DNA from 2 places in the Flavobacterium sp. 2 genome. Region 1 is predicted to be linked to the other one. Evidence: riboswitches for the same ligand, from Rfam matches in the RefSeq annotation. Region 1 holds a riboswitch; the other holds the start of a gene.
What was found. Region 1 has a riboswitch for S-adenosylmethionine ahead of ACNFIH_RS10210 (alpha/beta fold hydrolase). Riboswitches for the same ligand answer to the same signal wherever they lie in the genome.
Positions count from the first base shown of each region.

Region 2: another riboswitch for S-adenosylmethionine. It lies ahead of ACNFIH_RS02845 (redoxin domain-containing protein); the one in region 1 lies ahead of ACNFIH_RS10210 (alpha/beta fold hydrolase).

Region 1 covers NZ_CP188206.1:2,381,271-2,392,070, reverse strand. The annotation lists gene metK (methionine adenosyltransferase) at 100-1,350, opposite strand; gene ACNFIH_RS10235 (TonB-dependent receptor plug domain-containing protein) at 1,884-4,730, shown strand; gene ACNFIH_RS10230 (hypothetical protein) at 5,170-5,355, shown strand; gene ACNFIH_RS10225 (O-acetylhomoserine aminocarboxypropyltransferase/cysteine synthase family protein) at 5,434-6,738, shown strand; gene ACNFIH_RS10220 (aspartate kinase) at 6,924-8,012, shown strand; gene ACNFIH_RS10215 (hypothetical protein) at 8,573-8,776, shown strand; SAM riboswitch class I at 9,037-9,145, shown strand; gene ACNFIH_RS10210 (alpha/beta fold hydrolase) at 9,225-10,208, shown strand; gene thrA (bifunctional aspartate kinase/homoserine dehydrogenase I) at 10,210-10,800, shown strand, end outside.
Region 2 covers NZ_CP188206.1:684,752-695,551, reverse strand. The annotation lists gene ACNFIH_RS02860 (SDR family NAD(P)-dependent oxidoreductase) at 1-192, shown strand, start outside; gene ACNFIH_RS02855 (nuclear transport factor 2 family protein) at 198-647, shown strand; gene ACNFIH_RS02850 (NAD(P)H-dependent flavin oxidoreductase) at 665-1,750, shown strand; SAM riboswitch class I at 2,022-2,122, shown strand; gene ACNFIH_RS02845 (redoxin domain-containing protein) at 2,410-3,408, shown strand; gene ACNFIH_RS02840 (aminotransferase class V-fold PLP-dependent enzyme) at 3,451-4,935, shown strand; gene metN (methionine ABC transporter ATP-binding protein MetN) at 5,194-6,225, shown strand; gene ACNFIH_RS02830 (methionine ABC transporter permease MetI) at 6,218-6,871, shown strand; gene metQ (methionine ABC transporter substrate-binding lipoprotein MetQ) at 6,983-7,801, shown strand; gene ACNFIH_RS02820 (hypothetical protein) at 8,326-8,577, shown strand; gene ACNFIH_RS02815 (DcaP family trimeric outer membrane transporter) at 9,125-10,351, shown strand; gene ACNFIH_RS02810 (aspartate ammonia-lyase) at 10,398-10,800, shown strand, end outside.

The DNA of each region.
Region 1 (10,800 bases):
TCCATGTCATCCGCGTTCAATTAACACGCATTATAAAAAATAAAAGGCTGCCTAAAAAATTTAATAGACAGCCTTTTCTTATTATAAGATTCGAATATATTACAATCCAAATGCAGCTTTTACTTGGTCAACAAAATCAAGTTTTTCCCATGTAAACAATTCAACAGTAACTGTTTTTTCGTTTCCACCTGGAGCAGAGAAAGTTTTAGTAACTGTTTCTGGTTTACGTCCCATGTGTCCGTAAGCAGCAGTTTCACTGTAAATTGGGTTTCTTAATTTTAAACGTTGCTCGATAAAGTAAGGACGCATATCAAAGATAGCTTCTACTTTTTTAGCAATTTCACCGTTAGTTAAGTTCACTTTAGAAGTTCCGTAAGTTTCAATGAAAATTCCCATTGGCTCAGCAACTCCAATTGCGTAAGAAACCTGAACTAAGATTTCATCAGCAACACCTGCCGCAACTAAGTTTTTAGCGATATGACGCGTTGCATAAGCAGCACTTCTATCCACTTTACTTGGATCTTTTCCAGAGAATGCACCACCACCGTGAGCACCTTTTCCACCGTAAGTATCAACAATAATTTTTCTTCCTGTTAAACCAGTATCTCCGTGAGGTCCTCCAATAACGAATTTTCCTGTTGGGTTAATATGGTAGTTGATTTTATCGTTGAATAAATGTGCGTGTTCTGGGTTTTTAGCGATAATTCTTGGAATAAGAATTTCGATAATATCTTTTTTGATTTTAGCCAACATTGTAGCTTCTTCATCAAAATCATCATGTTGAGTTGAGATAACAATTGCATCAATACGAGTTGGTTTGTTATCGTCGCTGTATTCTAAAGTTACCTGAGATTTAGCATCTGGACGTAAGTACGTGATTTCTTTGTTTTCACGTCTTAAAATAGCTAACTCTTGTAATAATTTGTGAGATAAATCAAGTGCCAATGGCATGAAGTTTTCCGTTTCGTTTGTAGCGTAACCAAACATCATTCCTTGATCTCCTGCACCTTGCTCTTCTGGCTTAGCTCTGTCAACACCTTGATTAATGTCTGCAGACTGCTCGTGAATTGCTGAAAGAATTCCACAAGAATTCGCTTCAAACATATATTCACTTTTAGTATATCCAATTTTACGGATTACCTCACGTGCAATTTGCTGAACATCAAGATAAGTATTCGATTTTACTTCACCTGCTAAAATAACCTGACCTGTTGTAACTAATGTTTCACAAGCTACTTTTGAATCAGCGTCAAATGCCAAAAAGTTGTCAATTAATGCATCCGAAATTTGATCTGCAACTTTGTCTGGATGCCCTTCACTAACAGATTCTGACGTAAATAAATAAGCCATAATAATGTATTAAATTAAAATTAAGCGAGGAAAATAATTGCTAAAAAGGGCTAAAGGAGAGTTTCTGCTTTAGCATTTTTTACTGCCGAAATTAATCTCCCGGCACTCATAACGAACCATTTCATTATGAAGAGGTTGCAATCAGTTCAAATTTTTCCTCTGTATTCGGGTGCAAAGGTATAAAACCATTTTGATTTGCAAATTAAAGTTCAACTTTTTTTATTTTTTATAGCAGAAATTTAACAGAAGTATATTAGTTTGATAGGGTAATAGAAAATATTTTACTTTTTGTTTGGCTGATTAAAAAATAGTTCGCAACTTTGCCTCGTTAAAAATAACAGAAACAAATGAAATTAACAGTTTGCAATATGATGTCTTGTATGATGCCGGAACTTTCCGCAGAGACTCTGTTGTAATTTTTTTTCAAAAATAGATATAGAAACCTCTGCAGATCGCAGAGGTTTTTTTTTGCTCAAAATGAAAAACTTTAATTTTTTTTTAAGCCAAAACATTAACTAATCCAGTAAAAAGAAATGAAAAAAAATGTACTAGCCTTTTTAAGTATCTTGACATTTTCAGGAATTTATGCACAGGAAAACAAAACTGAGCAGGATACGCTAAAAAATAATGAATTATCAGAAGTTACGATAGTAGGATCAAGAAGTAAAAACAGAGTAAAAACCGATGTTCTGGTTCCTGTTGATGTTTTTAGTATTACTGAAATCACTAAAGGAGCGCCACAAACAAGCGTAACTCAAATTTTAAATTATGTTGCGCCGTCGTTTACCAGTAATCCAACATCAACGGCAGATGCAACAGATCACGTTGATCCGGCTCAATTAAGAGGATTGGGACCAGACCAGGTTTTAATTTTAGTGAACGGAAAACGAAGACATACAAGTGCCTTGGTAAATATAAATGGTTCGCCGGGAAGAGGTTCTGTTGGTACAGATTTAAATGCAATTCCGTCTTTCGCCATTGACCGAATAGAAGTTTTAAGAGACGGTGCAGCAGCACAATACGGTTCTGATGCAATTGCAGGAGTAATCAATATTGTCCTTAAAAAGAATGCCAATTTTATTTCGGGTGGTATTCAATATGGAGCCAATTTATCATCTGGATCTAATGATTTTAAAGGCGGAGCCGATGGACAAACACTGCAAGTCGATCTAAACTATGGAACTTCATTAGGAAAACCGGGAAGTTTCTTTAATGTTACAGCAAGTGCCGTAACTAGAGAAGCAACAAGCAGAGCCGGAATTAGAAGTAATGCTATTTTTAACGCTTACAATGCGGTTGAAAATAGAGCTGCGCAAAGTGGGGTTCAAATCAACTCATTATTCAGCAATATTAACTCAACTCCAAATTCGGCGCAAATTTTAAGCTCTTTAAAACAATATGCACCTCAGGTAAGTTATTTTACCACTGCACAGCAAAATGCAATCGCGGGCGCAACAACGATAACGCAAATGCAGACAGCGCTGAATTTTGATGTAACCAATAATGAACTTCAATACAGAGGTCAGCAGAGAAGCGACTATAATATGAGTGTGGGACAGTCAGAATTGGCATCGGGTCAGGCTTATTATAATGCAAAATATCCTTTGACAGAAACGACTTCTCTTTATTCTTTTGGAGGAATATCATATAGAAATGGTAAATCATATGCTTTCAATAGACTTCCAAACGGTTCAGGAACTTTTACCCAAGTGTATCAAAACGGATTTTTACCAGAAATTGAGTCAAAAATTTTAGATGCTTCTGCTGCCGTTGGAGTGAATACAGAATTATTCGGATTTGATACTGATTTAAGTACAAACCTCGGAACAAATTCTTTTCAATATGATGTAAACAATACCATCAATGCAACTTTGGGAACCAATTCTCCTTTTAGTTTTGATGCAGGAAAAGTTTCGTTTTTGCAAAGTACAACGAATTTAGATTTTACCAGAAAATATGATATTCTTGCTGGTTTGAACGTTGCTTTTGGAGGGGAATTTAGATATGAAAATTATCAAATAAAACAAGGAGAAGAAGCTTCTTATGGATTGTATGATGTAAATGGCGCTTTGGTTTCAGGAATTCTGCCAAGTAATTCGCCTTTAATTGTTACTGACTTTTTTGGGAACAAACGTGGAGCAGGAGCTCAGGGATTTTCAGGGTTTCAGCCATCAGATGCGAAAGAAAAAAATAGAAATAGTGGCGCAGCATATCTTGATTTAGAATTAAATGTAACTGAAAAATGGCTAGTAAATGGGGCATTGCGTTATGAAAACTATTCTGATTTTGGAAGCACAACGATCTTCAAATTAGCGTCTCTTTTAAAATTGAACGAAAATATTAACTGGAGAATTTCTGGACAGACTGGATTTAGAGCACCTTCATTACAGCAAAAATATTTTGAATCAAGTTCAACTCAATTTATAAATGGATCGCCATATCAGGTGGGATATTTTACAAATGATTCAGAAGCAGCAAAAAGTATTGGTGTCGAAAATTTAAAGCCGGAAAAATCAAAAAGTATTAGTACAGGATTTACATTTAAAATTCCTGAAGCGAATATCACAATTGCAACAGATGCTTATTTTACCAGAATCGACGACAGAATTGTTTTGACTGGTCAATATTCTAGACCAACAGATGCGCAGATTGCAGCAGCTACAAGTCCTGAACAAGCCGAAGCATTGACTTTATTTCAACAGGCATTTGATACAAAAGGAGTGGAAAGAGCATCATTTTGGACAAACGGAATTAACTCTGAAACAAAAGGAATTGATTTGGTAATTTCTCAGAAATATGATGTTATTCCAGATTTTATCATCAGAAATGATTTGGCTTTAAGCTACAATGAAACGAAAAGAGTTGGCGATTTAAATGTACCGCAATCTATTATTGATGCAGGTGGCGAACCTTATAAGTATTCATTTTTTCCAGAGTCAAGCAGAGTGTATTTAGAAGAAGCAATTCCGAGATTGAAAGCGAACTTAATGACAACTTTCAGTATTAAAAAACTGGACATTTATTTGAGAAACAGCTATTTTGGAAAAGTGACAGATCCAGGAGCGACTGATGTGAATTTAGATGGATTTTCATCTGTGTATGAGCACCCGGAATACAGCGCAAAATTAGTTACAGATTTATCTTTAGGATATCAAATCAATGAACATTTTAGAGCAACAATTGGGTTTAATAATATAGGAGATGTTTATCCGGACAGAAATAATCCAGCAACTCCGGCCTTTACAAATACAACTCCAACTTTATCTCCGGCGCCAAGTACAGATTTGAGCAATGCAAATCAGTTTGCTTATTCAAGAGCAGTATCGCAATTTGGATTGAACGGAAGATTTGGTTTTGCACGTTTGAGCTTTAAATTTTAAAAAGCCACTCCCGATAGCTATCGGGATTAAGGATTAAACGAATTAGCACTGATTTTTAAAATCAATGTAATCTTTTTATCCCGATAGCTATCGGGAGTGGCTAACCTTTCAGAATAGTTTAGTCAGCTGAAAGGCTTGATTTTAGTGACTTACAAAAATTTAACGTTAAATATCAAAATTTTATTTGGCTGTTAAATAAATAAATATTATATTTACTCTATCGAATTAGTCGAGTTTAAAAAAGAAACAATTTCAATTATTATATAAATGAAAACAATAGCAAATAATATGGTGATGTGTTGTCAGATGATGCAAATGTGCATCCCAATTTGCTGTTGCCAAAAGTAAAAGTTAAATCTTGGTTTTAGTTAGAACTAAAAGCCCTTTTGGTAGCCATCCGAAAGGGCTTTTTTAATTTCAACACTTAAATTTTCAAATTATGAAAACACTAAATTCAATCGCGATAGAGTATTTATTGAGAAACGATTCTCAAAATAATAATAATAAATCAGAAGACATAACTAGAGAAGTTATACGAATAAATGCAGAGCAGAAGATAAAAGCTCAAAGATCATTATTGTTTCAAATGTATGATCTCGAAGAACAAGAAAGCTTTTTTGTTTAAAGGAGTTTCAACATCAATTTCAAAAAACAATATCAATATAATATATAGTATCAACAATATTTAAAAAATTAAGAAATCATGAGTACACAAAAATTTGCAACAAACGCACTACACGCAGGACACGATGTTACTAAAAATGCAGGAACAAGAGCAGTGCCTATTTATCAAACGTCATCATATGTATTTAATAATGCTGATCATGCCGCCAATTTATTTGGTCTTGCTGAAGCCGGATTTATTTATACAAGATTAAATAACCCAACAAATGATGTTTTAGAGCAGAGGCTAGCCGCGCTTGAAGGTGGTATTGGAGCTGTAGTTACAGCATCTGGAGCATCGGCAATTTCAACAACTTTATTGACCTTGTTAAGAGCAGGAGATCATATCGTAGCATCAAACAGTTTATACGGCGGGACTTATAACTTACTAAGTGTAACATTACCGCGATTAGGAATCACAACGACTTTTGTAGATCCTTCAAAACCAGAAAACTTCACTAAAGCAGCAAAAGAAAATACCAGAGCTTTCTTTGTAGAATCATTAGGAAATCCAAAATTAGATGTATTGGATCTAAAAAGAATCTCGGCGGAAGCCAAAGCATTCAAAGTGCCTTTTATAGTAGATAATACAGTTGCGACACCTTATTTATTAAACCCTATAAAATATGGTGCCGATATTGTAATTCATTCCTTAACAAAATATATTGCCGGAAACGGAACTTCATTAGGAGGCGCTATTATTGATGCCGGAACTTTTGACTGGTCTAACGGAAAATTCCCTGAATTTACAGAGCCTTCTGCAGGATATCACGGATTAGTTTATCACGAAGCTTTAGGAAATGCAGCTTTTATTGCAAAAGCACGAATTGAAGGTTTGCGCGACTTTGGCGCAGCTTTGAGTCCGTTTAATGCTTTCCAGATTATTCAGGGATTAGAAACTTTGCCAATCCGAATTAAAAAACACAGCGAAAATGCTTTGGCCTTGGCTGAATGGCTTGAAAAACAAGATGAGGTAGTTTGGGTAAATTATCCAGGTCTGAAATCGAATAAATATTATGATTTAGCGAAGGAATATCTTCCTGAAGGACAAAGTGGTATTATCACTTTTGGATTAAAAGGAGGTTTTGATGCAGCAAAAAAAGTGGTTGACGAAACGAAGTTGTTCTCATTATTAGCCAATATTGGTGACACAAAATCATTGATTATTCACCCAGCAAGCACGACGCACCAGCAATTGTCTGAAGAAGATCAATTGGCAACGGGTGTTTCTAAAGATTTAGTCCGACTTTCTGTTGGAATCGAGGATATTGAAGATTTAATCGCCGACTTAAAAGCGGTTTTTGAAAGCGTGACATTAACGCAATACAGTATCAATAAAAATTAGGTTTTTTTGTTTTTTGTTTGAAAAATTGCCTTTAGCGGTGTGGTGCTGCTAAGGGTGATTTTTTATGAAAAAAAACTATAAATAAAAAATGAAACCATATAAGGTATATATAGGAGTAATGCATTTAGGTGTGCTAAAATGAACTTATATACTTATATGGTTAAATATTTAAAATGCGAGAAATTATGTCAAAGCTTAAAATAAATATTATTCTTTTTGGGATTGGAAATATCGGAAGCACGCTGATCAATCAGATTATTGAAAGTCAGGAGTTTTTTCTGCAAAGCAAAAATGTCGATTTTCATTTTCCGATAATAACGAATTCAACCGTTGCTTTTTTCGAGAAAGAAGGCGTAGGTTATTCATGGGAAACCAATTTCAGAGAATTAGCCGTGCCTTTCAGAGTAGAAGATATTATAACGTTTGCTAAAGAAAATGAATTCGAAAATTTAATAGCCGTCGATGCTACTGCAAGCGACGAACTAATAAGTCATTACAATACATTGATCGAAAACGGATTTAATATTGTTGCGGTAAATAAGAAAGCCAATACGCTCCCAATAGATCTTTATAAACAGCTGAGAGAAAATCTAAAAAAATACGACAAAGAGTTTTTGTACGAAACATCAGTTGATACAGGATTTCCGGTTTTGCAGACATTGAGAGATTTGTATTATTCGGGCGAAAAAATCACGAAGATCAGAGGAGTTTTTTCAGATCATTTAAGTTATGTATTTAACCGATTTTCGGCAGAAGAAAATTCTTTTTCGTCAATTTTGAAAGATGCCAGCCTTCTCGGATTAATGCGTTCGACTTTTAAAGAAGATTTATCAGGAAATGATACAGCCAGAAAATTACTGATTCTGACCCGTGAAATCGGGAAAGAATTTGAATTTTCTGATATAAAAATCAATTCGATAATAAGAGAAGAACATCTGGAAAAAAATGGAATACTAAATAAAGAAGCAGTCGATCGATCTTATAAAATCGCAAAAATCACTCAGGCAGAAAATCATGTATTGCGATATGTAGGCGAATTTGATGTCGAAAAAAATACTCTGGAAGTAAAATTGGTTTCAGAACCTGTAACATCTCCAATTGGACAATTAAAAGGTTCAGATGCGATTTTCGAAATTTATACCCAATCTTATGCTGATGTTCCAATTGTGATACAAGGAGCATCACCTTGTAGACAGGCAATTTCGAGAGGAATTATAACCGATATTTTAAAAGTAGCTGATAAAATAAAAAATAAAGAAGCAGTCTGGCTATAAGTGGTTTTTTAATATTAGGAAAAAAAGTTCTTTGACAGATTGAAACAGAAAAAGTTAGTTTATTTTTTGTAAGTTAATACTGTATTTTTGTTAAATCTTGATTTTGTAAGATGTTTTTTGACGATAAAAAGATGTTTTTTAACGTTTTTTTAGAAAAATTAGGCTTTTGTAACTTGGAATATTAAAAAAAAAGTTGCAAATTTGTAAGACAAGTAAGATCTGTTAAAAACAGATGCTTAAATGTTAAATAAATGATTTATCGCCTTTTAGATCCTAATCAAATCTGAAAGCTTATTAAAGAGAATTAAATGCAGAATTTTTTTAAAATAAAAGTCAAATCACAGATGAATAAATCCCTACAGATGAACAAGATGTTTAACGTCGCACGTATTTGTGTACGCGTCTGTTGATACTAAAAGTATATATAAGTTCTATAAAAACTTAAACCCTTTTGGTATTAAAAACCCAAAAGGGTTTTTTTATTCATTTTGATTAGCATAACAAAAATTTAAAGAAAAAGTAAATATTATAAAACGCAAACTAATTTAAACTTAAATATCATGAGCACATTAAACTACTTAAGAAAAAAAATCTCAACTTTCAAAAACATCAAAAATGAAAGAAACAATCCGCCGCCAACAAATGAATTAATTCATCCAAGCTTCGGAATAACGGAAACAGATAATAAAAAAGAAGTTAAAAAAGAACCGAATTCTTTATTATTCTTGATGTATTCAAAAGAGAATGAAACGCTTTTTATCTAAATCAAAAAGCAGGATAAAATAGGGTAAAACCCGCTTAATTTTACTGGGCAGTTTGTTCGGTAATTTTTTGCGTATAATAGTTTTAGTAATAGACAAAGAGATTATGGCATTAATGATGCTAATTCTTTTGACTTTATGACTTTAAACTTTCGACTTGTTTTAAAGTATGTTTAAGAAATTGCGGAATCAGTTTCGATAAAATTTGTTTGTTTAAGAAATTAGTAGTTAATTTGCACCTTTAAGTTCAAAAACGTATTGAAATGTTATAAAGAAAGGAGGAGGGATTAGACCCGATGAATCCTTAGCAACCCTTCGTTAATTCGAAGAAGGTGCTGCATTCTACCACGCCCAAACGTGGAAAGATAACAACAAGAATTTTTCTAGTTTCAAACTCTAGACTTTCTTTCTAATATTTCCACATACAAATCAATAATAAAAAGATTTGAAATTGGAAAATATACCAAATCCCATCATAATTAATAATTTCATCACAGAGAGTGGTGCACTATTTTCATTGCTACCGTTAAGTTTTACGCTTTCTGGTTTGCCTTTGCATACCGCTCCAATCGTTTTGGTCAATCATGCTTTGACAGGAAATGCACAAGTAACCGGCGAAAACGGATGGTGGAATGATTTGATTGGAGACGAAAAAACAATCGACACAAATAAATATACTATTCTGGCATTTAATGTTCCGGGAAATGGTAACGATTCGTTTGTAATCGAAAATTACCAGGATTTTACAGCCAGAGATATTGCGAGAATTTTTATCAAAGGTTTGAAAGCGCTTACTATCGAAAAAGTGTTTGCCGTTATTGGAGGTTCTGTTGGTGGCGGAATTGCTTGGGAAATCCTGGCATTGGAACCAAACATCACAGAACATTTAATTCCGATTGCAACCGACTGGAAATCCACCGACTGGATGATTGCAAATTGTTATCTGCAAGAGCAAATTTTGAATAATTCGTCCAGACCGGTAGAAGATGCCAGAATTCATGCTATGCTTTGTTACAGATCTCCAGAATCATTCAAAGCGAAATTTAAGCGAACTGTTCATTCTGAACTTTCCATTTTTAATATCGAAAGCTGGCTGGCACATCACGGAAATAAATTGCAAAAACGTTATCAATTATCGTCGTACAAATTGATGAACCAATTGCTGAAAACCATAGATATTACGAGAAATAGTGAGGATTTCGAGACTTTAATATCAAAATCAAACGCAGCGATTCATATTGTTGCAATCAATTCAGATTTGTTTTTTACACCACAAGAAAATCTGGAAACTTATAATGAATTAAAAAAGTTTAAAGAAAATGTTTTTTACAGCGAAATTGATTCGGTTCACGGACATGACGCTTTTTTAATCGAGTACAAACAATTAGATCATTTACTTGCCGATATTTTTAAGGCAGAAACAATAGCAAAATAAAATGAAAGTATTAAAATTTGGAGGCAAATCGTTATCAAACGGAGAAGGACTTAACAAAGTAGTTTCAATCATTTCTGATAAAGTAAATCAAGGCGAAAAAATTGCCGTAGTTGTTTCTGCGCGTGGTAACGCGACAGATGAATTAGAAGATATTTTAAGAATTGCCGCTAAAAACGGAAACTACAAACCTCTTTTAGAAAGTTTTAAAGCTTATCAGACTTCAGACTATGGTCAGGTTGATTTGTCTGAAGAATTCAATATTCTGGATAAACTTTTTGAAGGAGTTAGTTTGATTGGCGATTATAGTAACAAAATCAAAGATCAGATTTTGTCAAAAGGTGAATTGCTTTCGGCTAAATTATTGACGTCAATTTTACTTGAAAAAGGAATTCCTGCCAATTTTGTTGATACAAGAGAGTTGTTAAAAACCGATTCAAAATTTGGTGATGCTCAGCCTTTGGAACAACTTTCAAAGAAAAACGTAATCAATTATTTTAAGCTTCATAACGGAGAAACTGTAAATATTGTTACAGGTTTCATTGGTTCAAATAATAACAACGACACTACAACTTTAGGAAGAAACGGAAGTAAT
Region 2 (10,800 bases), 1.7 Mb from region 1:
GTTGCTCCGGGAGTAATCAGAACGCCAATGCACGGTGATAATGCTGATGCGGCCGCTGGTTTACACTTACTGAATCGAGTTGGAGAAATTGACGATGTTGCCGAAATGGTGTACACTGTTGCCAAAAGTAATTTTATTACCGGTGCCATTATCAATGTTGACGGTGGAAAAGCAGCAGGGCACAACTTATAATTAAAATGAAAACTATTTTATTAACTGCTTTTATGCTCTGGAGTTTTCAGGGCATAAAAGCTCAAAATACGATCAAAATGGAAAATCAGGCAGAAATTGCAGCGATAAGAGATGCAGTTGAAAACTATTATTTTAAAGGAATTTATGAAGGCGATGTATTGCTTTTGGGAAGTATTTTTTATCCGGGAAGTTTTGTTTTTGGAGATGTAAAAGGTCAGCCGTATTTTAAAACTGTGGATCTTTATTTGGATGGTGTAAAAAACAGACAAAGTCCAAAAGATTCAGGAAAACCTTTTAAAGGTGAAATTTTGAATATAAAAGTCGTAAATTCAATCGCGATTGCAGAACTAAATGTGAAAATGTACGATTTTAATTATCGTGATTTTTTATCTTTCCATAAGATCAACGGAAAATGGCTTATTGTCAACAAAATGCTGACTGATTTAAGCGAATAATTTTAAATTTTAAAGTGATGTGGTACAATACTAAAGCTTCAGAATTATTAGGAATTCAATATCCGATTATGCAAGGGCCATTTGGCGGAAATTTGTCCACGCCTGAATTGACGGCGGCCGTTTCAAATGCTGGCGGTTTGGGGGGATATGGCGCATACACTATGAGTCCGCAGGAGATTTATGAAGCTGACAAACAGATAAAAGCCTTAACCAATAAACCGTATAATCTAAATCTTTGGGTTTCGGATTCCGATATGGAACCAAGCGGAATCACAGATGAACAATATAACAAAGCAAAAGAATTGTTCAAGCCTTATTTTGACGAAGTCGGAATTCCATTGCCAGAAAAACCGGCGTCATTTCAATCCCGATTTGAAAATCAGTTGCAAGTTGTTCTGGATATTCGTCCGAAGGTTTTCAGTTTTATGTTTGGAACGCTTTCTACAGCTATTTTGGAACAATGTAAAAAATTAGGAATTGTAACCGTTGGCGCTGCAACAACTTTAGACGAAGCATTATTTTTAGAAAATGCAGGCGTCGATATGATTATCGCATCAGGTTTTGAAGCAGGCGGACACCGACCTTCATTTTTGGCTTCTGCCGAATCTTCAGTAACTGGAACTTTTGTTTTGTTGCAATTAATTAGAGAAAAAGTAAAAATTCCTGTTATTGCTGCAGGCGGAATTGCAAACGGAAAAGGAATTGCCGCAGCATTGGCTTTAGGAGCAAGCGCCGCTCAATTGGGAACCGCATTTTTAGCTACCGAAGAATCAAATGCTTTGCCAATTCACAGAGAGATGTTATTTTCAGATGCATCAAAATATACAACTTTATCGCGCGCTTATACAGGAAGGCTCGGGCGTGGTATTACGAGCAGAATTGCAAAAGAAATTATGGGAAAAGAAGCAGATGTTCTTCCATTCCCATTGCAGACTACTTTTATGTCTCATTTGCGAAAAGCGGCACTAGATCAGGAAAAATGGGATATGATACTTTTTTGGGGCGGACAAATTTCACCAATTCTAAAACACAGAAGGGCAGGGGAATTAATGCATTCTTTGATTGAAGAAACAACAGCTTATTTTGATGATTTGAAAGCGTGATAATGTATTTACGCTACTTTTTAAGATAATAATGAACTCATTTCAGAAGCGGAATGAGTTTTTTTTATGTCTTTTTTTAAATATAAAAGCTAAAATAGACTTAATTTGATCGATAATAAGCTAATTTTTATGTTTTATAAATCATTGTTTTTGAGTTTATTATTGAGTGAAGTTCGCTTAATTAAAAATAAAATTCAAAAAAAGTAACTTTAAACTTGACTAATTCGGTAGAATTAATATATATTTGTAACGCAGAATATTTCTGTAATGATACTTATCCAGAAAGACTGAGGGAGTAGGCCCTGTGAAGTCTTAGCAACCTGTTGCTAAACAAGGTGCTAAATCCTTCCCGCCTTGCGGGACAGATAAGAAAGATTTCTAAAACAAATCTGAATGAGATCATCAGTATTAAAATTTATTTTAAAAAAAATGAAAACCAAGTCAGTTCTATTACACGCCGATTCTGATCGTTTCAATTTGTTCATTCAAGAAAATAATATTCAAGTTTTCCGAATGCAAAGGTTTTAGATTTTCATTTTTCTTTTAAAAACAAGATTTGCCAAGTCTTTCAGGATTGGCACAGGAAGTCTTTTGCTCAATTTAAAAACACAATTTAAAAAATCATCATAAACTTATTAATCACTAAAAATCAAAAACAAATGAAAAAAATACTATTAGGTTTTGCTTTATTTTTTGGAACAATCCAAATTCAGGCACAAGAAAGTAATTTGCAGTTAAAAGGAACTGTTGTCGATACGGTTACACAATATGTGTATTTGCAAAAGTTTCATAATAAAATGTTTACCACAATTGATTCGGTAAAAGTGAAGGATGGGAATTTCAGTTTTAGAACAAAAGTAAAAACGCCAGAATTATACGGTTTAAGTGTAAATACTGCAGATTCGCCATTGTATGTTTTTCTTGAAAAAGGGCCAATTACAGTTAAATTAAGTCCGAAAAAGTATTATACAAATTCAGTTGTTGAAGGTTCTGCTGCACAAGATTTGTTTGAAACATATAAAAAATCAAAAGATGTAGAAATCAGCAAATTCATTACAGAAAATCCAAAATCGATTGTTTCAGCTTATGTTTTGTATAGAAACTGGTCATATCGACTTACTCCAGAGCAAATCACAAAAAATATTGCTTTGTTGGATAAAAGTCTTCAGAATATCACTTACGTGAAAGAACTAAAAGATTTGGCTATTGTATTAGACGGATTAGCGGTTGGAAAAAAAGCGCCAGATTTTACGGCCAATGATACAGAAGGAAAACCGGTTCATTTTTCTGAAAATTTAAAAGGTTACACTTTAGTTGATTTTTGGGCTTCATGGTGTGGTCCATGCCGAAGAGAAAATCCAAATATTGTGGCAGCTTACAAAGAATTCCACGATAAGGGATTTAATATAATCGCCGTTTCTTTAGACAAAAAGAAAGAAAACTGGATTAAAGGAATTCAGGACGATAAACTTACATGGACACATGTTTCTGATTTGCTTTTCTGGAACAGCGCAGTTGCAAAATTGTATGGCGTAAGAGCAATTCCGGCGAATTATTTAGTGGATTCTAAAGGAACTATTATAGCTAAAAATCTTCATGGAGAAGAGTTACAATCAACTTTAAAATCGCTTTTAGACAAAAAAGTCAGCAACAACTAATCAATCGATAATACAATTTGTTAATTTAAAAATGATAGGGAAATGAATGCTATTGAGCCAACAACAAAACCAACAGAATCTGAGTGTTACTTTAATAAGTTTAGAGAAAACACATTAGGAATTGATCATATTTTTGAATCGGTTTACGGAGAACAAAATTTGCTTTATGCAGATTGGGTTGCCAGCGGAAGATTATACGTCCCGATTGAAGATATTATGCTCAATAAAGTTGGTCCGATGATTGCCAATACGCATTCGTTTTCAAGTCAAACCGGAAAAGCTTCGACTTATGCTTATCAACGAGCAAGAGACATTATTAAAAAGTCGGTTAATGCAAACGAATCTGATGTTTTAGTTACAACCGGAACCGGAATGACGGCTGCTTTGTCGAAATTACAGCGCATTATCGGCTTGAGAAAGAATCATCAAAAAGAAAATGCAAATGATAAACCTGTTGTTTTTATCACACACATGGAGCATCATTCAAATCAGGTTTCGTGGTATGAAACCAATGCCGATGTTGTAATTTTGCCTCCGGATGAAAATAACTTGGTGGATCCGGCAATTCTTTCTTCAGAAATAAAAAAATACGCTGACAGAAGTGTAAAAATCGGTTCTTTTACGGCATGCTCAAACGTTACTGGAATTATTACACCTTATTATGAATTAGCCAAAATCATGCATCAAAACGGTGGATTGTGTTTTGTAGATTTTGCAGCTTCGGCTCCTTACGTCAAAATCGATATGCATCCAAAAGATCCGGAACAACAATTAGATGCGATTTTCTTTTCGCCTCACAAATTTTTGGGTGGACCAGGAACTTGCGGTGTTTTGGTTTTTAATGAAAAATTATACCAATCAGATTTTCCTGATAATCCGGGAGGAGGAAATGTAAAATGGACAAATCCGTTAGGAAAATATTCGTACAGTGACATAATTGAAGTAAGAGAAGACGGCGGAACTCCGGGATTTTTGCAAGTGATTCGAACTGCATTGGCAATAGAATTAAAAGAAAAAATGGGAGTGGAGCAGATTGCAAAAAGAGAAAAAGAATTATTAGATGTTTGTTTTTCTAAACTTCAAAAAATACAAGGCTTGTCCATTTTAGGAGACTTAAAAAGCAAGCGAATTGGTTGTGTTTCTTTTGTGATCGAAGATATTCATTACAATTTAATCGTAAGACTTTTAAATGATCGTTTCGGAATTCAGGTTCGCGGTGGCTGGTCATGCGCGAGTACTTATGCGCATTATCTGTTCAATATTGATGAAAAACGTTCCAATTTGATTACCAATGAATTATTGGATAAAAATCAAACCAGTAAACCAGGTTGGGTACGTTTGTCACTGCATCCAATTACTACAGATGAAGAGCTTTTATTTATTTGTAATGCTATTAAGCAAGTGGCTTTGTATTATAAAGAATGGCAGAAAGATTACGTCTATAATCCTGCAACAAATGAATTTGAAAACCCTGAAATAAAAGATACCATTTCGAGAGAAGTGAACGATTGGTTTAGATTGCAATAAAAAATAATCTATTATTTTGATAGGGTAATAAAAGTTTTAATGATTTTTGTGCTAAAATTGGAAATTACTACTTAAATTTGCAATCGCAATGAGAAAAAACGACCAGAATATGAAGAATTATTATAACAACAGTATGATGTGCTGTACTATTGTAATGCGATTCATTGAGCTGGCTTCTATATAAAATGATATTATTTATTTCAAAAAGCCTTTCACGAATATTTGAAAGGCTTTTTTGTTTTTAACCTTGATTGAGAAATGATTGAATTAAAAAATGTAACCAAAACTTTCCATCAGAAAGACAGAGTTGTGACTGCTTTGTCTGATGTCTCGTTGAGAGTTCCGCAGGGGAAAATTTTTGGTGTTATCGGAACTTCGGGTGCTGGAAAAAGTACTTTGATCCGATGTGTGAATTTGTTGGAAAGACCAACTTCGGGTGAAATTATTGTGGATGGAAAAGCGTTGATGCAACTTTCAAACCGAGAGTTAGCAATCGAAAGAAGACAAATCGGAATGATTTTTCAGCATTTCAATTTACTTTCTTCAAGAACTGTTTTCGAGAATGTTGCTTTTCCGTTAGAATTGGCCGGAACTTCAAAAAGTGAAATCAAAACACGTGTTTTGGAATTACTGCAATTAGTAGGTTTGGCTGAAAAAGCAAACGATTATCCGGCAAGTCTTTCTGGTGGACAAAAACAAAGAGTGGCGATTGCGAGAACTTTGGCTAATAATCCAAAAGTATTGTTGTGTGATGAAGCGACCAGTGCTTTAGATCCCGCAACAACACGTTCAATTTTGAATTTATTGAAAGATATCAATAAACGTTTGAACATTACAGTTTTACTTATTACACATCAAATGGAAGTCGTAAAATCGATTTGTGATGAAGTTGCCGTAATCAGCCACGGAAAACTGATAGAACAGGGAAGTGTCGGAGAAATTTTCGCTGATCCAAAAGAGGAATTGACCAGAGAATTTATTTCTTCGTCTTTACATATAGAAGTTCCATCGGTTTACGAAGAAAAATTGCAAAAAGAAGACAATGGAAACCTGAATCCGTTATTAAAATTAGAAATGACAGGAAAATCAGTTAATGAACCTGTAATTTCTGAAGTTTCAAGACTTTTTGATACTGATTTCAAAATTGTAAGCGCACAAATGGATCAGGCTGGCGAAGTAAATTTTGGTGTTATGCTGATTGAACTTTCAGGAAAACGCGAGAATTACGATGCTGCAATTCAATATTTTAATTCAAAACACATTAAAACAGAAATTCTAGGTTATGTCTGATTCAATTATAGATTTATTAGTAAAAGGAACATGGGAAACCATAGTTATGACTTTTGTATCGGGCTTTTTTGGCTTTTTATTGGGGCTTCCAACAGGAATTTTACTTTTCCTGACGCGTAAAAATCAAATTTTAGAACAGCCTGTTTTAAACAGAACTTTATCGGTTTTGGTGAATATTTTTCGTTCGATTCCATTCATCATTTTAATCGTTTGGATGATTCCGTTTACACGTGCTATTGTTGGAACTTCAATTGGTGTTAGTGCAGCTTTAGTTCCGTTGAGCATTGGTGCAGCGCCGTTTATTGCTCGTTTGGTCGAAAACAGTTTATTAAGTCTTCCTTCGGGATTGATTGAAGCGGCAAGAGCTTTAGGTGCAACTCCTTTTCAAATTGTTTATAAAGTTTTGCTTCCGGAAGCTTTGCCTTCTTTAATCAATGCGGCTTCGATTACCTTAATTACTCTTGTAGGTTATTCTGCAATGGGTGGAGCTGTTGGCGCTGGCGGATTAGGACAAGTTGGTTATCAATACGGATATATAGGTTATGATGCGGTAACGATGAATTCGGTTTTGGGTTTACTGGTTATTTTGGTATTCTTGATCCAGTTTGTGGGAGATCGATTATCAAAACGATTCGATCACCGATAGGAATTATGAATTATGAGTTATGAATTATGAGTTAGAACTTGAAACCTGAAACCTGAAACCTGAAACCTGAAACCTGAAACCTGAAATTGAACATTAAAAATTAATATAGAAATGAAAAATAAATTAAATATTTTAAGAACGGCTGGAGTTTTGGCTTTGGCGCTTGTTTTATCAAATTGTGGAAATGATAAAAAGAATGATCCACATTTTATTAAGGTTGGAGTTGCTGCCGGACCAGAATTGAAAGTGGCTGAAGCAGCTAAAAAAGTAGCAAAAGAAAAATTTGGATTAGAAGTAGAATTGGTTTCTTTTAATGATTATGTAATTCCAAATGAAGCTTTAAGCCAGGGTGATATCGATGCGAATGCTTTTCAGCACAAGCCATACATGGACGAACAATCTAAACAACGTGGTTACAAATTGGCAATCATTGGAAAAACATTTGTTTACCCAATTGCAGCTTATTCGAAAAAAATAAAAAACCTTTCAGAATTGAAAAACGAAAGCACGATTATTATTCCGAATGATCCAACAAACGGAGGGCGTTCATTATTGCTTTTGCAGAAAAATGGTTTATTGAAATTGAAAGATGGCGTGGGTTTATTGCCAAAAGTAACAGACATTATAAGTAATCCTAAAAACTTGAAAATTTTAGAATTAGAAGCGCCACAATTACCAAGAGCTTTAGATGATGCCAATGTTTCAATTGCGATTATCAATAATACGTTTGCTTCTCAGGCAGGATTGGTTCCTTCACGTGATGCTTTATTTGTTGAAGATAAAGAATCACCTTATGTGAATTTGGTAGTTAGTCGTGAAGACAATAAAAATGAGGAGAAAGTAAAACAGTTTTTGCTGGCTTTTCAATCTCCGGAAGTTGAAAAAGCGGCTGAAAAAGAATTTAAAGGCGGCGCAGTAAAAGGCTGGTAATAAATTAAATTGCTAAATAAAAGAAAGACGAATGGTATCAACGGTGATATTATTCGTCTTTTTTTATTTGATGAGTAAAGAAGGAAGATTAATTTTTAAGATTCTGAAGGTCAACGTTGCATTTTGCTTTCTGAAATGGAACAATTGCGAAAAGTAATTCGTACAATTCTAAAAAATATATTTTAAGGCAAAAATATAATTATGGTATTCAAACATCATCAATAGATACTTCATTATGGACTGAAAAACAGCTACCAGCTTGTGATTGTTAAATTTTTTACACTAAAAGTTTCTTTTAATAGAAATGATGCATTTTAAGCTGTTAAAAAACTTTAGGTTTCATTTTATAATATGAAACAGACTTGCGGTAGAAAAAAGATATTTTACATTTTATTGCTTCTTAACTTTATACTTCGATAAGAATACATAATGTTGAAATACAGTTTTTTAGTTTCTAATACAAGAAGTTGATTTTCAAAATATTCCAAAAAGCAGAATTCATTTAATTTTATAAATTGTATAGTATGTCTGTTCCCAAAGAGTTATATAATTTAAAATTTTCAGAATACTTAGAATCGTTAAAGGTTTTGTATTTGGTAGATGATAATTTTAAAACGATCTGCGATGACTATTGTTCCAATATGCTTAAAACAGAGAAGTACAAGAAGAAATTTGAAAAATACTTTCAATACAAACTTGAAGCCGAAAATTTGGCTAAAGAATTAGAAGAAGAAATCCTGATTTATTTGATTAGAAATGGATGGGATAAAAAATAAAAATTCATAGAAGTTTGTTTCATTTATTTAATTAGTAAGCTGTAAAAACTCATTTCATTAGAAATGAGTTTTTTTTTGAATGAAAGACGTAAAAACAATCGCTGTCTTTAACTATTGTTTAAGGTATGTTTTTAAAGACACAGTCCTCTTTTTTCTTTACTTTTTAAAATTACCAGTATTTGCAGTGCTTTGCGGTGCGTATTTATAAAATAAAGAATACTTTTCAAGATGTTTCAAGTTATAAAATGAAACAAAATAATATATTCTTATGTGAATTTACTTCGTAATTTTATGCTTTATTTAAGATAAAATTTAAAACACAACTATTTGTAAATTAATGTATTAGTTGTTGTTTTTGAAATTGACTACTACATGAAATAAAAGATTCTTTTTTAAAAGAAATTTTGTAAACATCGATTTATGAAAATTCCGTTATAAACCCTTTTTAAATGCCAAGTTCCTAGAAATATCAGCCAGACTTTTACCCCATAAGAGATAAGTTTTAGTTCATTATTATTAAACAAACAATTTTAAACTATAAATCATTATGAAAAAAAAGTTTTTAAATCTGGTTAAGATCAGGCATCTGACCATTTTAATTTGTCTTCTGATCATAAACCTCATACATGGTCAGGATGATGGAGCTAAAAAAAGCATGGAAATCTACGGATTTATCATGACTGATGTTGGCTATAATTTTAATCAGATTCAATCTGATTGGTATGATGTTGTAAGACCTACGAAATTACCCTCTTACAAAGATCAATATGGTGTTGATGGAAGTTACTACGCATCTGTACGTCAGACAAGATTCGGTATAAAAAATTATTTTGATACCGGAATTGGAGAATTAAAAACTCATTTTGAATTTGAATTGTTCGGAACCGGAGTTGATGCCGGACAAACCACTTTTCGTTTGCGCCACGCTTATGCTGAATTAGGAAAGTTTGGAGCTGGGCAAACCTGGAGCCCTTTCATGGATATTGATGTGTTTCCTAACACATTGGAATATTGGGGACCAACAGGAATGGTCTTTTTCCGAAATATCCAAATTCGTTATATGCCAATTCAAGGCGACACTCGTTTAACCATTGCATTAGAAAGACCCGGAGCAAGTGCTGATCAGGGAATTTATGAAGATCGTATTGAGCTTCAGGGGGTGAATGCCAGATTTCCTTTTCCAGATTTATCTGCAGAATATCGTCATGCATTCAACTGGGGTTATCTTGAATTAGCTGGGATTGTGAGAAAAATAGAGTGGAAAGATCAAAACAACGATCAATACGATTTGTCAGGAGATGCTGTTGGATGGGGTTTAAATTTGAGTACAAATGTCAAATTTGGAAAAAATGATGTTTTCAGAGGTCAGGTCGTTTACGGAGAAGGCATTCAGAATTACATGAATGATGCTCCTGTTGATATTGGAATTGAAAACACAGGGAATCCAACAAAACCTGTAAAAGGTGTTGCGCTTCCTTTACTTGGAGTAGTTGCTTTTCTTGATCATTCCTGGAATGAAAAATTTACAACCTCGATAGGCTACTCAATGATCGATATTGACAACTCTAGCGCAATGACTAATGATGCCTTCAAAAAAGGACAATACATTGTAGCAAATGTGCTTTATTCTCCAGCAAAAAACTGCTTGGTTGGGGGTGAATTTCAATGGGGAGACCGTGATAATTTTAGAGATGGTTGGAGTACTTCGATAACAAAAGTACAATTTTCGTTTAAATACAATTTCTCAGAAACATTCTATAGAAAAAATCAATAATTAAAAGCTGTAGAATGTTCCCAATAAAACAAAAAAAATAGAAAACATGTATAAAAAAATACAATACATACTACTGTGCGGTCTCTGTATTACTTCCCTAAAAGCTCAAACCCGAACTGAAAAAGATCTTTTGGGCGATAAACAAATTCCCGCAAATGCTTATTACGGAGTTCAAACGGCTCGTGCACTGGAGAATTTCCAGATCAGCGGAATGACAACACAATTTTACCCTGATTATGTTAGAGCTTTTGCAATGGTAAAATTAGCGGCCGCAAGAGCGAATGCCGATGTTGGCCGACTAAAAAAAGACCGACTTGCAGCAATAGAAAAAGCTTGTCAGGCTGTCATTGACGGAAAATACCATGATCAATTTCTTGTTGATTTGTATCAAGGCGGGGCGGGTACGTCGGCAAATATGAATGTGAACGAAGTACTTGCCAATATCGCTT